4 regions of the Mesorhizobium sp. HAY1-8B genome follow, and region 3 is predicted to be linked to each of the others. Evidence: predicted binding sites of a transcription regulator. Region 3 holds the regulator's gene; each other region holds the start of a gene.
The links. Region 3 encodes LexA, which represses DNA repair genes until DNA is damaged. Its sites were predicted from a motif close to TGTTCNNNNTGTGTTCNG; they were not measured.
Positions count from the first base shown of each region.

Region 1 (4,848 bases), 1.1 Mb from region 3:
AAACAGTTTTTTTGACTGAAACCTTCGTGCCCCCAATCACCCTGCCGGGGCGTAACGGTTGACCACCATGCCGCAGGCATAGGCCTTCGAGCCGAGCAGAAGCAGGTTCTGGAAACCGCCTTCCTCGAAGATACGACGTCCCGCGCCCAGCACCGCCGGGTTGATGAACAGCTGAAACTCGTCGACCAGCCCGGCCGCGATCAGCGCCGACGCAAAGCCGGCACCACCGAAGACGGCGATGTCGCCGCCCTCGCCCGCCTTCAGTGCCTCGACTTCGCGCGGCAGGTCACCACTGACCACCGTCGTGCGCTCCCAGCGCGAGGTTTTCAGCCTGCCGCTCGGCACCACCTTCCGGGCCTCCACGATGCGCTGGGCGAAGGCGTGGAACGGATCGGCCGGAAACCTCTTCGCCGCATTGCCCCAATGGGTCAGATACCCCTCCTCGGCCATCTTGCGGCTGAGCAGGATTGTGTCGATGCCGGCGAAGACGGCGTTGAAGTCCCGCTTCAGCTCCTCGTCCCAGGCGCTGTCGTCGCCCCACTCCCAGAGCTGCCAGCCATGATCCTCATGGGCGCCGACGAAACCGTCGACCGACATCTGCATCTGAAGGATGAGCTTCTTCATCGTCGTCTCCCCTGCAGGATCAAAAGGCTATTGCTTTACTTTTGGAACTATTGACGCAAGCCAAAAATGATGTCAATAGTAAAGTGATTTAAAAATGGAAGCATAGACATGTCGACGCGTGAAAGATCCGGCTGTCCGATCAGCCTGTCGCTGGAACTGCTTGGCGACCGCTGGACGCTGCTCATCATCCGCGACCTGGTCTTCGCCGGGAAAAAGCATTTTCGCGAGTTCCTGCAGTCCGATGAAGGCATCTCCTCACGCACGCTGGCGGAGCGGCTGCAGACGCTGCAGGACGAAGGCATCCTCACCCGCAGCGTCGACCCGAGCCATGGGCTGAAGGCGATTTACCGGCTGACCGAGGCCGGCATCGACCTTTTGCCGGTGCTGGCCACGCTCGGCGCCTGGGGCAGCAAGCACCGCAAGGCCGACGATCACCTGGCCCGGCTTGCCGACGAACTGGCGGCCGGCGGCGAGCCGGCGCTGGAACGGATGAAGGCCGCGCTGCGGGCGGAGCATGTTGTCTAGGCGCTGCCTCTCCTTTCCCTCAAGGGAACGGGTTTCGGTAAACGGTTTCCCTTGACAACAATCACCTTTTGTTCTCTATCTGTTCGCATCTATCAGCAACTGCGGATGAGCGGTCGGGATGGAAACGACAGCCACCATCCTGCATGCCGATCTCGATGCGTTCTATGCCTCGGTCGAGCAGCTGCTCGACCCGTCGCTGCGCGGCAAGCCGATCGCTGTCGGCGGCGGCGTGGTGCTCGCCGCCTCCTATGAAGCGCGCGCCTTTGGCGTGCGCGGCGGCATGCCGGGGCGCAAGGCGCGCGAGCTTTGCCCGCAGCTGATCTTCGTCGGCGGCAATTTCAGCCACTACCAGCGGCTGGGCGACGCGGCGATCAAGGTACTCGACGATTTCACGCCGGTGGTCGAGCGCATTTCCATCGACGAGGCCTTCGCCGACGTCGCCGGCTGCACGCATCTGTTCGGGCAACCGGCAGAGATCGCCACGGCGATCCGCCGCCGCGTGCGCACGGAACTTGGCCTGCCGATCTCGATAGGCGTGGCCCGCACCAAGCACCTGGCCAAGATCGCCTCGCAGGTCGCCAAGCCCGACGGGCTGGTGGTGGTCGCCCCCGGCACCGAACTCGCCTTCCTGCACGATTTGCCGGTCTCCCTGATGTGGGGCGTCGGCCCGGCGACCAAAGCGCGGCTGGCCGAGATCGGTGTCGAGACCATCGGCCAGCTGGCCAGGACGCATAGCGGCGCGCTGACGCGGCTGCTCGGCCCCGCCGCCGGCGAAAAGCTTGCCGCCCTGTCGTGGAACCGCGACCCGAGAAAACTGGAACCCAAGCGCCGGGCACACTCGGCCGGTGCGCAATCGGCGCTTGGCCAGAAACCCGCCGTGGCGCGGGTGATCGAGCCGACCTTGCTGCACCTGGCCGACCGCGTCGCCAGCCGCCTGCGCGCCAAGGCGCGGCCCGGCCGCACGGTGACGGTGCGGGTGCGCTTTGCCGATCTCAGCGCCGTCACACGCTCGATCACGCTGGACCAGCCGATCTCGGCGACCACCATGCTGGCCGAAATCGCGCAGGACCTGGTGCGTGGCCTACTCGCCGACCATCCCCGGGAAAAGACGATCTCGCTGCTGGCGATCTCCGTTTCGCATCTGGAGGAGAACGCCGAACTGCAACTCGACCTGCCGCTTGGCCTCGCCGACGAGAAGCGCCGGCCGGGCAGCAAAAAAGGCCTCGCTCGCTTCGGCGCCGACCGCGCCATCGACAAGATCCGCGAGCGCTTCGGCAAACAGGCGGTCGGCTACGGCACGGTGGCGCTGGAAGCAGCGCGCTCCGTGCCCGACGAATTCAGGGAATTGGCGGAAAAGGAGCTGTGAGCGCGTGAGGCGTCAGCCCCCTCGCCCCACGGCTTCCGGATCAACGCCCGGAAGTGGCAGGCGCGGCGGTCACGGCGGACAGCAGCTCGCGCTTCACCAAGACCGGCTTCTGATATGTCTTCTTCACGGCAAAGTCCCCAGCCCAAGCGGCTGGCGGCAGTAACATCCGGCCAGCACAGCTTGTCAAGAAGGTGCGGACTCCGGCCTGGCGCGTCTTGAGGCTCGCCCGGTGATCATCGCGACAATCGACGTCGCTGGACGTATGATTTGTGGCCGCGAATGGTCGGAATGCACCCGAGCCAGGCCCTCTCGCCGTGAGATGCTTGCCAAATCCCGCCATGCCGCCCATACAACAGCGCGGGCGGATCGCCCCCGAAAGGCGTTGTCCGCGCCACACCTCTTCTTGCCGGGATACTGTCCGATGTCTGCGACGCCGTACCGTTGGTCGAAGCCTTGACGGCCTCCTCCCCCGCCTCGTCACCATCGCTTGTCAACCTTGGCTGGTCGGATTTCTTCGCCGATCAGCTCGAATCGGGCGAGGCAAGCCTGATCCCGACCCGCATCGCGATGGTGCATCGTGACCGCCTGAGCGGCCTGTACCAGGCAGGGCAAACCGACCTGACATTGCCGCCGCAGGCCACCACCGGCGACTATGCCGTTGGCGACTGGGTGCTGGTCGAGCCGCATGATCAGCTTGTGAAGCGCCGCCTGACCCGCAAGACGGTTCTGGAGCGCCGCGCCCAGGGCGGCCGGGTGCCGCAGCTGGCCGCGGCCAATGTCGACACGCTGTTCATCGTCACCTCCTGCAATGCCGACTTCAACATCGCGCGGCTCGAGCGCTATCTGGCGCTGGCCAACGAGGCCGGAACGACACCCGTCATCCTGCTGACCAAGGCCGACACGGCTGAAGACGCCGAGGCGTATCAACGCCAAGCCGCCGCGCTGCAGCGCGGATTGGCCGTGGTGACGCTGAACCCGCGCATAGCGGATGCCGCGACCGCCCTCGCCGCCTGGTGCGGCGCGGGGCAGACGGTGGCGCTGATCGGTTCCTCCGGCGTCGGCAAATCGACGCTGGTCAACACGTTGGCTGGATCGGCGCAGCAATCGCCGCAGCAGACCGGAGCCATTCGCGAACACGACGCCAAGGGACGTCACACCACCACGGCGCGGTCGCTGCATGCCATTGCCGGCGGCGGCTGGGTGATCGACACGCCGGGCATGCGCACGCTGCAGGTCAGCGACGTCGGCTACGGCATCGACACGCTGTTTGCCGAGATCACCGAGCTTGCCCCGCTGTGCAAGTTCCGCGACTGCACCCATGTGCACGAACCGGGCTGCGCGGTGCAGGCTGCCATCAAGGCCGGCACGCTCGATCCCGAGCGCCTGGCCCGCTGGCGCAAACTGTCCGAAGAAAACCAGCACAACACGCCAGTGCAGAGCGGGCCGCGCGGAGCGAAGTCCCCCGCCGGCCGCGGCAAGCGGCGCTGAACCACTGCCCTACTGCCGCCTTAAAGCCGCGCCGTGCCGAAAACCCGATCCCACAACAGCGACGTCACGCCGAAATTGGCGTTGTCGTCGATATGGTGGTGCACCGCGTGGCGGCGCTTGAGCGTGTAGAGATAGCTGGGATGGGCGGGATGCCAGTGGTGGATCATGTGGTGAACACTGATGTACCAGAGATAACCCAGCATCAGCCCGCAGCCGACCGCGCTGGCGGTCGCGAAATCCGAGATCAGCCAGACGGGCAGTGCGATCAACGCATGCACGCCGAGACTCAGCCAGGTCGGCGTGCCGACCGGACTGCGCTCCTCGACATGATGACGGTCGTGCAGATCCCTGATGTAGGGAACGTGATGCAGGACGAAGCGGTGCAGGACGTATTCGATCAAGGTCCACAGAACGAGACAGATCAGCACCGTGCCGATCCATTCCGGCGCGCTCTCTTCGCCGGCCTCGATCAGCCCGGCCACCCCCAGGAGGGCGATTACCAAGGGATAGACCACGAAGTCGCTGTAGTAGCCGATCAGACTCAGTTGCATTCCGGACGTCCCATCCGATTTTCGACGCCGCCCCAGAAACGATGCTATCAGATTGCCTAACTCGCGGGTGAGGTGCAATGCAGAAGCATCTGACATAGCGTCGCAATTTCCCGGTGCAAGTTCGGCAACCATCATCCCTGCGGAATCGGCCGACTCGCACCAGCACGGCAAACGGACACGCTATCATGGCAAAACGCAGTGCGGGCCTGCTGATTTATCGTCGAAACAATGGCGAACTCAAAGTGCTTCTGGTTCATCCCGGCGGCCCATTCTGGGCAAAGAAGGACGATGGCG
Region 1 covers NZ_CP200321.1:5,573,731-5,578,578, forward strand. Annotated here, with positions in the region: gene AC1VON_RS26775 (dihydrofolate reductase family protein) at 37-624, opposite strand; gene AC1VON_RS26780 (winged helix-turn-helix transcriptional regulator) at 733-1,149, shown strand; gene dinB (DNA polymerase IV) at 1,268-2,515, shown strand; gene rsgA (ribosome small subunit-dependent GTPase A) at 2,969-4,003, shown strand; gene AC1VON_RS26795 (sterol desaturase family protein) at 4,024-4,554, opposite strand; gene AC1VON_RS26800 (NUDIX hydrolase) at 4,740-4,848, shown strand, end outside.
Region 1: a site for LexA is predicted at 1,219-1,236, ahead of dinB (DNA polymerase IV). Genes of this name have one in related genera too.

Region 2 (4,848 bases), 1.3 Mb from region 3:
CTGACATCGCCCATCCCTGCTATGACAAGGTGGCGCGCTGGAACAAGGAAGGCCTGCTGCAGCCGATCGACACCAAGCGCATCAAGAACTGGGATTCGATCTTCCCGGTGTTCAAGAACCTGCCCGACCTGCAAGCCGGCGACGGCAAGGTCTGGATGGTGCCGTGGGACTGGGGCAACACCTCGATCCTCTACCGCACCGACCTGGTGAAGAATCCCGAGGCGAGCTGGAACCTGCTCTGGGACAAGCAATATGCCGGCCGCATGGCGACCATCGACGCCGTCCATGACACGCCCATCGTCGCCGCACTTCTCGCCGGCGTGAACCCCTTTGACATGACGCCGGAGCAGATGGACAAGGTCGCGGCAAAGCTGCGCGAACAGCGCCCGCTGCTGTCGAGCTACACCACCGACATGACCTCGGTCGAGCAGGCGCTGGCCAGCGGCCAGCTGGTCGCCGCCATGACCTGGAACGCATCGGCCACATCGCTGAAGAAGCAGGGCGTGCCGGTCGAGTTCATGAAGCCGAAGGAAGGCATGCTGACCTGGGCCTGCGGCTTCGTCATGCTGAAGGACGCCAAGAATGTCGATCTCGCCTATGACTTCATCAACAGTAGGCTCGACGCCGACTCCGGCAAATTCCTGATCCAGTCCTATGGCTATGGCAGCTCGCTCAGCACCGCTTTCGCCGGCGTATCGAAGGACGAACTTGAGAAGCTGCAACTGCCGTCCGACCCGGAGGTGATGCTGAAGAGCACGATCTTCACCGGGCCGATGAAACAGAACGACGATGTGGCGAAGATGTTCGAGAAAGTGAAGGCTGGCGGGTGATCAGCGGTTAATTGCGGACGCTGGCGCTGCCCCTCATCGCAGGCAGGTGAGGGGTGGGGCCAACGCCAGGGTAAGTGGGTGCCGAAGGCAAGCTTGCCGGGCGCGAGCCAAAGTACTGCAACGAGGACGAATGCATGGATGTTCTTGACGAAACGGCGGAGAAGCCGAAGGACGATGCCGATGTGCGGGTCGGCCGGCGCGTGCGGGCGCTGAGGCTCGAGCGCCGCCTGTCGCTGGCCGAACTGGCCGCGAGGGCAGGCGTGTCGATTGGCGCGCTCAGCCAGATCGAACGCGGCATGTCCTCGTTGCGCGTCAAGGTAATCTGGCCGCTCGCCGCCGCGCTCGACATCGAGCCTTCGGCGTTGATCGCCGACGGCGACGAGGCCGTCAACGATCTCTATTGCGTGCGCGCCAACAGCCGCCGCGCGATTCCGGTGAAATCCGAAGGCATCGCCAAGGCCCTGCTGTCGCCGCCCGGCGCGACGCTGACCGGCATGCTGGTGACCGTGGAAGCCGGTGGCGGTACGGCGGAAGCCTATGCCCATGCCGGCCATGAATTCGGCTTCGTGCTTTCGGGCGAGGTCGAACTGGTGGTGGATTCGACAAGATACGGGCTGAAGACCGGCGACAGTTTTGCTTTCAAGAGCACGCTTTTGCACGCCTTCCGCAATCCCGGCTCGGAGCAGTGCCAGATTCTCTGGGTCAACACCACGAAGCCGTCCGAGGTTCGCGATGGCGCCTGATCCACTCGTCCGGCTGCAGGCGGTTTCCAAGGTTTTTCCAGGTGGCATCGTCGGACTCGATGCCGTCGATCTCGACATTGTCAGCGGCGAATTCATCACGCTGCTCGGTCCGTCCGGTTGTGGCAAGACCACCAGCCTGCGTGTCATTGCCGGCTTCGAAAGCCCGTCGAGCGGCAAGGTCTTGCTCGACGACCGTGACATCACGGCCCTTCGGCCCTTCGACCGGCCGGTCAACACCGTATTCCAGGACTACGCGCTGTTTCCGCACATGAACGTCGCCGAGAATGTCGGCTTCGGCCTGTCCTTGCGAAAACTGTCCGGCGCCGAGCAGGCAAAGCGCGTCGGCGAAGCCCTGGAGATGGTCGGTCTCGCAGACAAGCTTCGCGCTCGCGTCCTGGAACTGTCGGGCGGCCAGCGCCAGCGCGTCGCGCTCGCCCGCGCCATCGTCTGCGAGCCGCGCGTGCTATTGCTCGACGAGCCGCTGTCGGCGCTGGACGCGCATCTGCGCGAACAGATGCAAGTCGAGTTGAAGCGGCTGCAGTCGCGGCTTGGCACCACCTTCGTGATGGTCACGCACGACCAGACCGAGGCGTTGTCGATCTCCGACCGTATCGTCGTCATGAACAAGGGTCGCATCGAGCAGATCGCGCCGCCGGCGACCCTCTATGATCGGCCCGCCACCACATTCGTCGCCAGCTTCATCGGCACGATGAACCTGCTGCAGTCGCGCTTTGTCGGCCGAGACGGCGATCGCTTGCGGTTCGCCGCCGGCGCTCTGCCGCTGGAAGCCATGCCGGAAAATGGCGAGGCCCCGAGCGCGGGCGCAACGCGCATCATCGGCGTGCGGCCGGAGGATCTCCTGGCGACGACCGAAGCCACGGCCGGCACAGCGCCGGCGCGCGTCAACAGCATCGTCTTTCACGGCCGTACGCTGCGCCTGCATGCCGAACTCGGGCAAGGCATTCCGATCGTCATCGACGCGCCCCGCCAGGCCGAGGGGTTTCAATTCAGCGTTGGCGACGTGGCGCATATCAGCCTGCGCCGTGGGGCGAACTGCCCTATGCTGTCGGGCTAGTCTGACCACCTTCGAAAGGTCGCCGCACAGCTGCGCGGGTACATGCTGGGAGGGCCCTGTCAGTCCCGTTTCCACTTGACATGTTCTCTTTTTGTTCTAAAATTCGGATACAATTTGCCGGTCGAGTTCAGTTATGGGTGGGCAACCTGCATTCGGAACCGCCAGGAACGGCCAGACCTTTTTCCAATGGGAAGAGTTCGAGCGACATTTCGATGACCGGATATTCTTCGCCGTCCGTGCCGAGAACGCTATTGCCGGCCCTCTCGCTCGGAAGGCTGTCGCCCTGGATCGCGAACTGGGGCTGCAAGGGTGGTTTGTTCCGGAAAACCACATCCATATCTCGCTCGTCGGTCTCGGCGACCATGACGGGTTTCCGGAGGAGTTGGTCGAAACCGCCTGCCGTATAGGTTCGATGATCGTTGCAAAACCTTTCGAGGTTTCCTTCGATCGCTTGTCGGCTTTTGGCGGTGGTTCGCTTGTTCTGCGCGGCGGCAGTGGCAGCAATCCGGCCCTACAAGGATTCTGGCGCAAGCTTACTGCGCTGATTTCCGACAGCCCGTTGAAATGCTTTCTCACAAAGTCCATCGAACCGCATGTCACGCTGCTTCGCGATGAAGCGCGTGTGCCCAAACTCCGCGAACGGACGATTGATCCAGTCAACTGGTTGGTGCGGGATTTTGTGCTGATCCACAGTCTCATCGGCAAGGGCGTCTACGATGAGTGTGGACGTTGGCAATTGACCGGTCAGGACGATTCCCTGGCCGGTATGTGAGAAATCGTCGTCACACAGCCGCGCTATATCGATCGTCCTGACACGGCTTGTCAGCTGTCATGCGGGCAGGGGTGGCGGGCCGGCAAGCGCTTCCCCACTTCGAGTGCGTCTGAACAGGAGGAACACAAATGACCATCGCGGAAATTGCCAAGGATTTCACCGAGCTCCTCAAGCAGGGAGACCACAACGGTGCCGCCGAAAAGCACAATGCCGATGACATCGCCAGCTACGAAGCCATGGAGGGACCGATGGCCGGCAGCCATGGCAAGGAGGCCCTCAGGCAGAAAAGCCAATGGTGGCAGGAGAACCATGAGGTCCACGGTGGCTCGGTCGAGGGACCCTATGTCAACGGCGACCAGTTCGCGGTGCGCTTCACATTCGACGTTACGCCCAAGGCTACCGGCCAGCGTGTAACCATGGACGAGGTTGGCCTCTACACGGTCAAGAACGGCAAGATTACCGAAGAGCGTTTTTACTACTGAGGCAGGAGATGCCTCCGACTTCGGAGCCTGCACTTCGCTTCGAGATACAAGCATTGCGGCCGGGACGGCGTCCTGGCCGCAATGTGCCGCTCAAATCATCTTCACATACTCGGCAAGCTGGTCGGCCACCGTGCCCCAGCCATCGAAGAAACCCATCTCCTCATGGCTGTCGCGGGTCGCCTCGTCGCGGTGGATGGCGGTGGCGGTGTAGCGCGTGCCTCGGCCATCCGGCTGGAGGGAAATGACCGCGGTGATGAAGGGCTCGCCTGACGGCCGATAGCCCGGCAGCAGCGCATCCGTCCACACCAGCCGCTCGTTCGGCACGATGTCGAGATAGCAGCAATGGTTGCGGGCCTGGGCGCTGGCAAATCGGGAAGGGCGGTTTTAGGTTGTGGGAGGGATTCGATTGTCAGCCCAAGGGAAACGCGCTTTGACGACTACGATCTACGGCATCACCACCTGCGACACGGTCAAGAAGGCGCGCGTCTGGCTGGAGGACCACGACGTTGCCTATCGCTTCCATGACTTTCGCTCGGAGGGGCTGGATGCGAAGCGGTTGGGTGGCTGGGTTGGCAAGGTCGGCTGGGAAAAGCTGCTCAACAAGGGCAGCACGACCTTCCGCGAACTGCCGGACGCCGACAAGCAGTCGCTCGACGAAAAAAAGGCCAAGGCGCTGATGCTGGCCAAACCGACAATGATCAAGCGCCCGGTGCTTGAGGTTGGCGACCAGATCTTGGTTGGGTTCAAGCCGGATGTCTATGCGCAGGCGGTTGGCAAGTAGACGCTGTATTCGCCCGCTTCGTCATTGCCTGAACGCAAGGCTCCGAGGCGGTCTGATTCCTCGGAGCTGATGACGAAGCTGTGGCCAACGGTGGCTAGTTGCGAGCGCCCGCGCTGAGATAGCCCGCCAGCGCCACCGCATTGTTGTGCGCTTCGTCATGCGCGC
Region 2 covers NZ_CP200321.1:3,184,342-3,189,189, forward strand. Annotated here, with positions in the region: gene AC1VON_RS14860 (ABC transporter substrate-binding protein) at 1-830, shown strand, start outside; gene AC1VON_RS14865 (cupin domain-containing protein) at 965-1,573, shown strand; gene AC1VON_RS14870 (ABC transporter ATP-binding protein) at 1,563-2,648, shown strand; gene AC1VON_RS14875 (2'-5' RNA ligase family protein) at 2,782-3,420, shown strand; gene AC1VON_RS14880 (SnoaL-like domain-containing protein) at 3,549-3,902, shown strand; partial or broken gene AC1VON_RS14885 (SRPBCC domain-containing protein) at 3,993-4,247, opposite strand; gene AC1VON_RS14890 (ArsC family reductase) at 4,333-4,683, shown strand; gene AC1VON_RS14895 (DUF488 domain-containing protein) at 4,778-4,848, opposite strand, start outside.
Region 2: a site for LexA is predicted at 2,730-2,747, ahead of AC1VON_RS14875 (2'-5' RNA ligase family protein). Genes of this name have one in related genera too.

Region 3 (4,848 bases):
TCGAGGCGATTTTCAAGGCCGAGGCCCAATATCGACAGGCGCTCCTTGTAGGACGCAAGCCGCGTGGCGTTCAGCCCTTGCCGCAGCGTGCGTTTTTGGCTGCGCAGGTCGGCCAGCAGCATGTTCTCCGCCACCGTCATGCTGGCGGCTGTGCCGCGCATCGGATCCTGGAAGACCCGTGCCAACCTTGCGGCACGTTTGTACACCGGCATGGCTGTCACATCGACACCATTGATCAGGATTTTGCCGGAATCCAGGACAAGAGCTCCGGAAATGGCATTGAGCATGCTGCTCTTGCCGGCTCCGTTGGAGCCGATGACGATGCCGAACTCGCCCGTGGCCAGCGACAGGCTGAGACCGTCCAGCGCGATCTTCTCGTCGGCCTGGCCCTTGTAGAATACTTTACGCGCGGATCGGATCTTCGAGCATCGTTCCTCCCTGACCTCGGGATGACGGCGCCGGCGCCGTCATCCTTCAGTGCCGATGTCAGTCGACGATGCAGCCGCAATCGGCCATCGACGCCGGTATCTCGATGCCGAACGCGGCCATCGCCTTGCGGGAAATCGTTGCCATGTGATCCTTGTAGGCCGGGCGCGACGGCGCGATCGTCTTGGGATCCTTGCCCTTGAGGATTTCGGCGGCGATGTTGCCGGCGTTGACACCGACCTGCGTGTAATTGACCGCGAAGCTTGCCGGCACCGTGCCGTTGCGGACCGCGCTGTCATCGGAGTTGACGACCGGGATTCCGGTCTGGCGAGCGGCCGCGGAAACAGCGGCGATCGCCGGCTGGATCAGGTTCGAAGCCGGGCCGTAGATCACGTCTGCCTTGCCGGCGAGCGCGGCGATGCGCTGCTGGATGTCATTGACGTTGTCGATGCCGACTTCGACGACCTCGAAGCCGGCCGCCGGTGCGGTCGCCTTGATCTTCTCGACCAGGGCGACGTCATTGGCCTCGCCTGGATTGTAAGGCACGCCGAAGCGCTTGGCGTTCGGCAGCAGCTTCTTGGTGAAGGCCATGACAGCGGCGACATCCTGCAGATCGCTGGCGCCGGTCATGCCTTCGTCTCCGGCGTCCCACGACGGCACCAGCTTGGCCGCGACCGGATCGGTGACAGCGGCGAAGACGATCGGAATGCCGGAACCGGCAAGCGCCTTCTTGGCGATCTGCGAGACCGGCGTGGTGATGGTGTAGATCAGCTTGGGCTGCTCCGCCTGTAGCTTGGCGATCATCTGCGGCACCAGCGATGCATCGAAATTGGTATGGCTCTCCGTGTAGACGACATCCTTGCCCTCGACAAAGCCATTGTCCGTCAGCGCCTTCTTGAATCCGGCTATGGCAGCGTTGAGCTGCGGATGCTCGCCGAAATTGGCGATGCCGATGCGAATCTGGTCGGCGGCGGCACTCCCCGCGCTGACCATCAATGCGCCTGCCAGGGCCAATCCCGACAGCCAAGCGGATTTGGACTTCAACATCATTTCCTCCCAGATTTGATCAGCGCCGCTCATCGGGACGGCAACTGTGGCGATCATGGTCAGTCCATCGCTTCCTGTCAAACATTATATATAATTCTTGCCATCGAGCACCATCATATATAATTTTCACATGCCCGACGATGGACGGATCGCGATGCAGGACCAGAACAACTCCACGAAAACCGAGGCGGCCTATCAGCTGCTGCGGCGCGATATCCTGACCACACGCCTCATGCCGGGCGCACCGCTCAAGCTGAGTGCGCTGCGCGGTCTATACGGCGTCGGCTGGACACCGCTGCGTGAAGCCTTGTCTCGACTTGAGGCCGAGCGCCTGGTTACCGCCATCAGCAATCGCGGCTTTGCCGTGGCTCCGGTGTCGCGGGCCGAACTCGAGGACCTGGCTCGCGCACGGATGGTTGTGGAGATGCCGCTGTTCCTGGAATCGATCGAGAAAGGCGGCAGGGAATGGGAGGACGCGGTTGTCACCGCCCACTACCGGCTCTCCCGCTGCAAGACCGCGGTCGACGACCCCTCGGATGCGGCCGTCGACCAGTGGGACGAGAGCCACGAGGCCTTTCACGGGGCACTGCTGAGTGCCGCGACGTCCAACTGGCTGTTGCGCTTCCGTTCGACAATCGCCGATCAGTTGCGGCGGCATCATCGGTTTCTCGGCCTGGCGCCGACATTGCGGGCGGCCGCCGGCCTCAAGGATGGTTATGGCGAGGCAATGGACGCTCTTCGAGAGGCGATCGCGATCGAGCATCACACCGCGATCATGGAAGCGGCCCTCGATCGCGATGTCGAGCGGGCAAAGGCGCTGATGACGGCGCATATCGGCTATACGCTGCATGTCTACGTTCATAGCGAGGACGGCGGCGCGAACAACTACACCGCACGCGCCGGCAGCCTGAAAGCAATTTCCGGATGACTTCAGCGTTATTGCTCTCGAAGCATGATCGTTGGCGTTTTGATTTCGTTTCGTTCCGCCAGGAATGGATCGAACAACGACGCGATCCAGCCTCTGGACGCCCTCTAGAAACTGATTCCAAGGTCCATCAAGGGTAGGCCACAGGCCATTAACCAAAATGATTTCAATGCTCGCGCTGGCGGCGAAGGCGGCCGATCGCTGCCCGCTGCCGGCGGCAGACAATTTCAGATGCCTTAACAAATTCACTAAACTTTAAACAGTTGCGGAACACAACTGGAACAGATAGTGTTTGTTCTGGGTTTGTTTTTCGATTCCGATTCCCTTCGTTCAATGCCTGGGGGGCGCCATGCTGACGCGTAAGCAACATGAACTGCTGATGTTCATTCATGAACGGCTGAAGGAAAGCGGTATCCCGCCTTCCTTTGACGAGATGAAGGAGGCGCTGGATCTCGCCTCCAAGTCAGGGATACATCGCCTGATCACGGCGCTGGAGGAACGCGGCTTTATCAGGCGGCTGCCCAACCGGGCGCGGGCATTGGAAGTGCTGCGACTGCCGGATTCGATCGCGCCCGGCCTCAACGCGGCAAAGAAATTCTCGCCGAGTGTCATTCAAGGCAGTCTTGGTCAGGGCGGCCTAGGCCGTCAGATCAAGCCGGCGCCGTCGCGCTTGCCCTCTGCCGGCAATGACTACGACGCGGTCTCTGCCGTGTCGATCCCGGTGATGGGCCGTATCGCCGCAGGTGTGCCGATCGATGCCATCCAGCATCAGACGCATTCGATCTCGGTGCCTCCGGACATGATCATGGGTGGCGAGCACTATGCGCTGGAGGTCAAGGGTGACTCGATGATCGAGGCCGGCATCTTCGATGGCGATACAGTCATTATCCGCAACGCCGATACGGCGAGCCCAGGCGAGATCGTCGTGGCGCTGGTCGACGAGGAGGAAGCGACCTTGAAGCGGTTCCGCCGCAAGGGCGCCTCGATTGCCCTTGAAGCCGCCAACCCGGCCTACGAGACGCGCATTTTCGGGCCGGACAGGGTCAAGGTGCAAGGCAAGCTAGTCGGCCTGATCAGGCGCTACTGAGCAGGAGCGGCCGGCGTTTCAGGTTTTTGATAGGGCGGCAGTCCCCTCGCCTCACGCGAAAACTTTCGTTGCGTGTGCCAGGGCCGATAGGGCCCGTCCACGGCGAAGCTGATGGTTGGCGGGCTGGTCGCCGATTGGCGGTCGAAGAAGACAGCGGCACTGCCCTTGCGTGCGAGTTGCCGTTTGGTAACGACGAGAACCAGCGGGTTGTGGCAGGCATCGTAGCCCGTCGCATCATTGACAACGATCAGGTCGGCGAAGCCGCAGGCCTTCCAGGTAGCCTTGCGGTCTTCGACATGCGCGATGATCGCGCCAGACGGATGCCGGGCGAGACAGATGCCCTCCGTGCAATAAAACGGCGCCCCCGGCGGCAGATTGACCGCATCGGCCAAGTCGAATTGCCCGTCCGCCTTGTTGAACATCTCCGGCACGACGATGGTTTCGGACACCAGCGCGCGTTTCCAATTGTCGACGGTGAATTCGTTTGGACGAGCCCGGCTGACCGCGAGTTCGCCGCCGCCGATCGGCAGCGCAACCAGCCGCGCGTCTTCGGAGATCAGCACGTCCGGCGTGCGTGTATCCGACACTGTCAACAGGCCGGCGAGCGCGAATGGCACTGCCGCGAGCCGCAGCCATGTCGTCGCCATCGTCGCGATGACCAGGGCGATCGTCACCAGCAGCACGGAGTGTTGTGAAATCAGCCCGACCGCATCGACGGGGGAGCGTTCCGATATCCACGCCGATATGGCGATCATCGCGGTCAGGCCCTTGCCCATGAGGTAGAGAAAAGGTCCGTCCAGACCGAAGGGCATTGTCAAGGCGCTGACAACCGCCAGAAACATGACGACTGAGACAATTGGCATGACAGCCAGATTTGCGAACAGGCTGAGCGGCGACACACGCTGGAAGTGCCATATGGCAAACAGCGCCGTGGCGCTGCCGGCAATGATGGACGTCATCGCCACCCCTCCCGTGAGCGCGAGGAATTTTCGCGTCAGGAACCCCGGCAGGGATCGCCTTGGCGGTGGCGGTCTTGTCTTTCCCGCACGGTGATCCGCCCAGCCGGCATAGGCGCCGACCAGTGCGGCCGTCGCGGCGAACGACATCTGGAAACTCGGGCCGACCACTTCATGCGGCGACACCACGATGACGGCGATCGCCGAGATAGCGAGGTTGCGCATGGTCAGCGCCGCGCGATCGAACAATACGGCAATCAGCATCACCGCCAGCATGATGAAGCTGCGCTCGGCGGCAACGACGACGCCTGAGATGACGAGGTAGGCGGCGATCGACAACAGTGCCGCGGCGGCCGCATATTTCTTCACCGGCCGACGCGCGGAAAAATCCGGGAAAAGCGCGAAGG
Region 3 covers NZ_CP200321.1:4,444,319-4,449,166, forward strand. Annotated here, with positions in the region: gene AC1VON_RS21220 (ABC transporter ATP-binding protein) at 1-419, opposite strand, end outside; gene AC1VON_RS21225 (ABC transporter substrate-binding protein) at 487-1,473, opposite strand; gene AC1VON_RS21230 (GntR family transcriptional regulator) at 1,628-2,401, shown strand; gene lexA (transcriptional repressor LexA) at 2,748-3,485, shown strand; gene AC1VON_RS21240 (ComEC/Rec2 family competence protein) at 3,479-4,848, opposite strand, start outside.

Region 4 (4,848 bases), 1.2 Mb from region 3:
TCGTGCTGCCGGGCTCGCCCGGCGCCTGCAAGGATGCCTGGGACGGCATCCTGAAGGCGCAGCTCGACTACCGTCACATGCCGTGCAATTTCGTCGAGATCATGCCGCGCCTGGACGAACATCTGCGGCGCGGGAAGTCGACTCCGTAAAAGCCGAGGGCAAAGCCCCGGTTTCACGCCGCGTTTGCCAGGCAGAAAGGCGCCGGCGCCTTCGAAAGGCCATTCCAAACCGGATGCCGGAGAAAGTACCTTCTCGTGAAACGGCAATAGCCGATCCCGACAAGGACGATGCGATGACCGAGCATACCGGCGGATGCCATTGCGGCAACATACGCCTTCGATTTTCAACCGAACGCGATCCATCGCAAATCGAAGTCCGCGCCTGCCAATGCTCGTTCTGCATCAAACATGGCTCGCGCGCCGTCGCCGATCCGGACGGCAGGCTGATTGTCTCGGTCGGGGATATCGAGCGATTACGCAAATACCGGTTCGGGCTGAGGACGGCCGACTATCTGATCTGCGCGGATTGCGGCGTCTATGTCGCCGCGATCGCCGGAGACGACGCGAAAGCAATCGTCATCATCAGTGCCATGGACGACCAAAAGGCGTTCAGCCGCGAGCCTGTCCCTGTCGATTTCGACGGGGAAAGCAGAGAGCAACGCGAAGCCAGGCGTCGCCTCCGCTGGATGCGGGTCGAGATCAGCTTCGACTGATCCCGCTCAGCGGATGACCGGCTCTCCATGGAAGCGCCGGCGTGACGGGCGCGAAACACCGAAGCCCACCTCCATCATCAGCCTCGGCGTGCGCGCCGGCACGGTGCCCATGTGGAAACCGAACGGGTCCTCGACAAAGCCGAGGCCGGCCTCTCCGGTCAGGGTCACCGGGCTTTGCTCGCCATAGACGTCCAGCACCTCCTGGGCGGGATGGCCGACCAACAGGGTCAGTTGATGCTTCATGGCGCGGCGCCTGTGGCTGCCCCTGACATAGACATGCGGACCGGTGTCGGCGTCGACAGGCCTGAGGTAGAAGAAGAATTTCAGCATGCGCCAGTCATCGAGGTCGAAATGATACTTGCCGAGCGAGGCAAGGTTCTTGTCGGCGTCGGAGGCCGCGCCGGTCGGAAAGCTCCACCAGACGCGTGTGGTGATCAGTTTCGCCTGGCCGCCGAGATAGTGCGCGGCAATGTCGAGCAGCAGCGGATCGCGCTGGATGGCGAGTGCGGCCGGGCAGTCGAGGATGCGCTCGAAATAGTGTCCGCTGAGCAACGAGCGAGCCAGGCGTTTCTCGGCTTTCGCATGCTCGCCCGGCATGAATTCGAGACGACGGTCGAAATTGCCGAAGCAAGGCGTGCGTTCTGCGAAACGCGCGATCTCCTCATGAATTTCCGATGGCAGGACCAGGCCTGAAAACAGGCCGTCGGAGCGCAGCGCATCGACCACCGCCGCCCGCTCGACACCGGAAAACATCGTATCCCCAACATTGTCGGCAGGACGGGCGCGTTTTGCACCCAGCCAATGCATCCGTCGCCCAGGCATGGTGCGCGCCAGCATGAACATCGGCAGCCAGGCAGGGTTTTCGCGCAGGTCCGTGAGATAGGTCGGAATGCGTACGGCGATGCGCCGCAACAAGCTGCCATTGCGGGCAATGGCCTCGAGACTGGCGGCGCCGGATTTGTCAGGGGTTGAAAGGTTCATCGGATCCTCGTCCATGAGCGCGACCCCGATGCCGCATCGGTGCTCACCACTCGCATGACCCAAACCCAATTCACCACCTCGGGGAGAGGCTAACCCCGCGTCACGTTTTGTGCAATGCACAATAGACAGAGCATATGCAAAAAATCACTTTGGCGAGCGGTGCTGCTGCCTCGGCGGCGCTACCCAGATCTCGGCGTCGAGCCTCTTTGTCGCCAGGCCACGCGCCAGCGCCTCGGCGCTACCGGCGCTTTTCGACAAGGACGCGGCTTGCCGCTTGCTGATCACCAGCCCGTCGGCGAGCGCACGGTTTCCCGAAAAGACCCGAGCCAGGAACGGTGTGCGGCTGCCCCGCGCGCGCGAGAATCGCGCCGCCATGGTTTGCCGCGCCGTGTGGGCGACAACCGCATCGATCCACCCCTCCACCAGCCGCGCGCCCGGCTCCAGCAGCAGCAGCCAGTCACCCTTGGCCTGGCGGATCCCCACGGCAATGCCGCCGCTTGCCACGTACTGGCAGCCGGCATGCTCGGCGACATGATGCGTCTGGTCGGTGGAGCCGGTGTCGCAGACGACGACCTCGCGCACCACGCCCTCGACAGCGCCGCCAATCAGCGAGCTGAGCGTACGGGCGAGAGCCTCCTCGTCATTGCGCGTTTCAATGAGAACACTGAGCATGTTTAGCCGAATAGCGGAAAGCAGCGCACAGCGCCAGTTTTTGCAGCGCAGCATAGAAAGTTCTTGATTTGTTCTCATCGAGAAAATAGGAATAATTTCATGAACCGAGCGATTCGAAACAACATGGACAGTCCCTGGGAGCGGGCCAAGATGGAACCGATCGTGCGCGCCGACATTGCAGCTTTCGGAGCTGGACGAGCCGAGATGGCCAATGCGATGATCGAGCAGAGTGGCATGCGTATCCGTCCGGACCGCAATCGCGGCCGGTCGGCGGGCATCAATCCGTCCGGCCGGTTCGAGCCGGTCAGCCGCCATGTCTTCGATGATGGCTGGGATTCGCTGGAGGAGCTGCCGCCCTTCAAGACCGAAGTGCAGGTTGAAAAGCCGCGTACCATCATCACCCGCAACGAATCGCCTGACATCTCCTTCGACCGGTCGATCAACCCCTATCGCGGCTGCGAACATGGCTGCGTTTATTGCTTCGCACGGCCGACGCACGCCTTCATGGGCCTGTCGCCGGGCTTGGATTTTGAATCCAAGCTGTTCGCCAAGCCGGATGCGGCAAGGTTGCTCGACAAGGAACTGTCGAAGGACGGCTACCAGCCGCGCACCATCGCCATCGGCACCAACACCGACCCTTACCAGCCGATCGAAAAGCAGTACCGGATCATGCGCGAGATCCTCGAAGTGCTGGAAGCGCGTGGCCATCCGGTCGGCATCGTCACCAAGTCCGCATTGGTGACGCGCGATATCGACATCTTGTCGCGCATGGCCGAGCGCGGGCTGGCCAAGGTGGCGCTGTCGGTGACGACAATGGACCGCATGCTGGCGCGCACCATGGAGCCCCGCGCGTCGACGCCGACCAAGCGGCTGGAGGCTATCCGGCAGCTTTCGGATGCCGGCATTCCGGCTTCGGTCATGGTGGCGCCGATCATCCCCGGCCTCACCGACCAGGAGATGGAACGGATCCTCGATTCGGCGCGCGCGGCGGGCGCGCGCGAGGCGGGTTACGTCGTGCTGCGCCTGCCTTTGGAGGTCAGCCCGATCTTCAAGGACTGGCTGCTGCGCCATTATCCCGACCGCTACCGCCACGTGATGTCCCTGATCCGTTCGATGCGCGACGGCAAGGACTACGATTCGGAATGGGGCAAGCGCATGAAGGGCGCCGGACCCTACGCCTGGCAGATCGGTCGCCGCTTCGAGATCACCGCCAAGCGGCTCGGCCTCAATGCTGAGCGGCGCACGCTCCGCAGCGACCTGTTCGTCGCGGCCGGAAAGGACCAGGAGCAGTTGATGCTGCTCTGAACGCCCCCTTTCGCCGCCGCCGCTTCATTGCGGTCACGGCAAAGAATCCCGTCCGGCCTGCCCCGGCCTGCAGACGGTGCCCTCCCGGTCCGGCGCCCCACCCGACCCGGAGGGACTTGCGGAGAATCGGAGCCGATGCGAACCTCGCCGCAACATGGCTCGCGCGCGTTCCGATTCTCCGCTTCTCTTCGAAATCGTCGAGAAACCCGATTTCTCCTTCGAGACGAAGGCGATGGCTGACGGGCTATGGCCTGTCGCGGGAATGGATGAGGCCGGTCGCGGCCCGCTGGCCGGGCCGGTGGTCGCGGCCGCGGTGGTGCTCGACCCCGCCAACATCCCCGAAGGCCTCGACGATTCCAAACGTCTCAGTCATTTGCAGCGCGAGGCGCTGTTCCTGCGCATTCTTGGCTCCGCGCAGGCGGTTTCGATGGCGTCGATCAGCGCCGAAGGCATCGATAGCAGCAACATCCTCAAGGCAAGCCTGGAGGCGATGCGGCGCGCGCTGGTCGGGCTGTCGGTCCGCCCGAAACTCGCGCTTGCCGACGGCCGCGATGTGCCGCCCGGGCTGCCGTGCGACGGCCGCGCGTTGATCAAGGGCGACCAGCGCTCGCAGTCGATCGCCGCCGCCTCGATCGTCGCCAAGGTGATGCGCGATCGCATGATGTGCGGCTGCGGCAGCCATCACGACCGCTACGGCTTTGAAGTCCACATGGGCTACGCCACGGCCCGCCACCGTACGGCGATCGAGGCGCATGGCCCCGTCGCACGGCTGCACCGCGTGTCATTCGCGCCGTTCAGGCTGGGCGGGGCGGAGGTGGCTGAGGAAGAGAGCTTGGCCGGGCTGGACTGAGCTGAGCGAGCGATCTCCCCCTCGAGGGATTATCCGTGCTCAATGCGCCCAACAAAAAAGCCGCCGGGTTGCGGGCGGCTTCATGTCGGCAGCTCGAGAACCGCTCAGTTCAGCTTGGCCTTCACATCCGCGAGCGAAGCCTTGAACAGGTCGGCGCCGGCCTTGACATCGACCTTGGCGGCCAGCAGCGCGCGGGCGGCTTCGACGGCGACATCGACGGCGCTGGCGCGCACTTCGGCAACCGCATCGCGCTCGGCCTGACCGATCTTCTGCTCGGCAAGCGCGGTGCGCCGAGCGACATAGTCCTCGGACTTCTTATGCGCGTCGG
Region 4 covers NZ_CP200321.1:3,204,594-3,209,441, reverse strand. Annotated here, with positions in the region: gene moaB (molybdenum cofactor biosynthesis protein B) at 1-149, shown strand, start outside; gene AC1VON_RS14995 (GFA family protein) at 83-712, shown strand; gene AC1VON_RS14990 (hypothetical protein) at 719-1,693, opposite strand; gene AC1VON_RS14985 (glycosyltransferase) at 1,838-2,365, opposite strand; gene AC1VON_RS14980 (PA0069 family radical SAM protein) at 2,516-3,670, shown strand; gene AC1VON_RS14975 (ribonuclease HII) at 3,825-4,520, shown strand; gene AC1VON_RS14970 (F0F1 ATP synthase subunit B) at 4,625-4,848, opposite strand, start outside.
Region 4: a site for LexA is predicted at 2,424-2,441, ahead of AC1VON_RS14980 (PA0069 family radical SAM protein). Genes of this name have one in related genera too.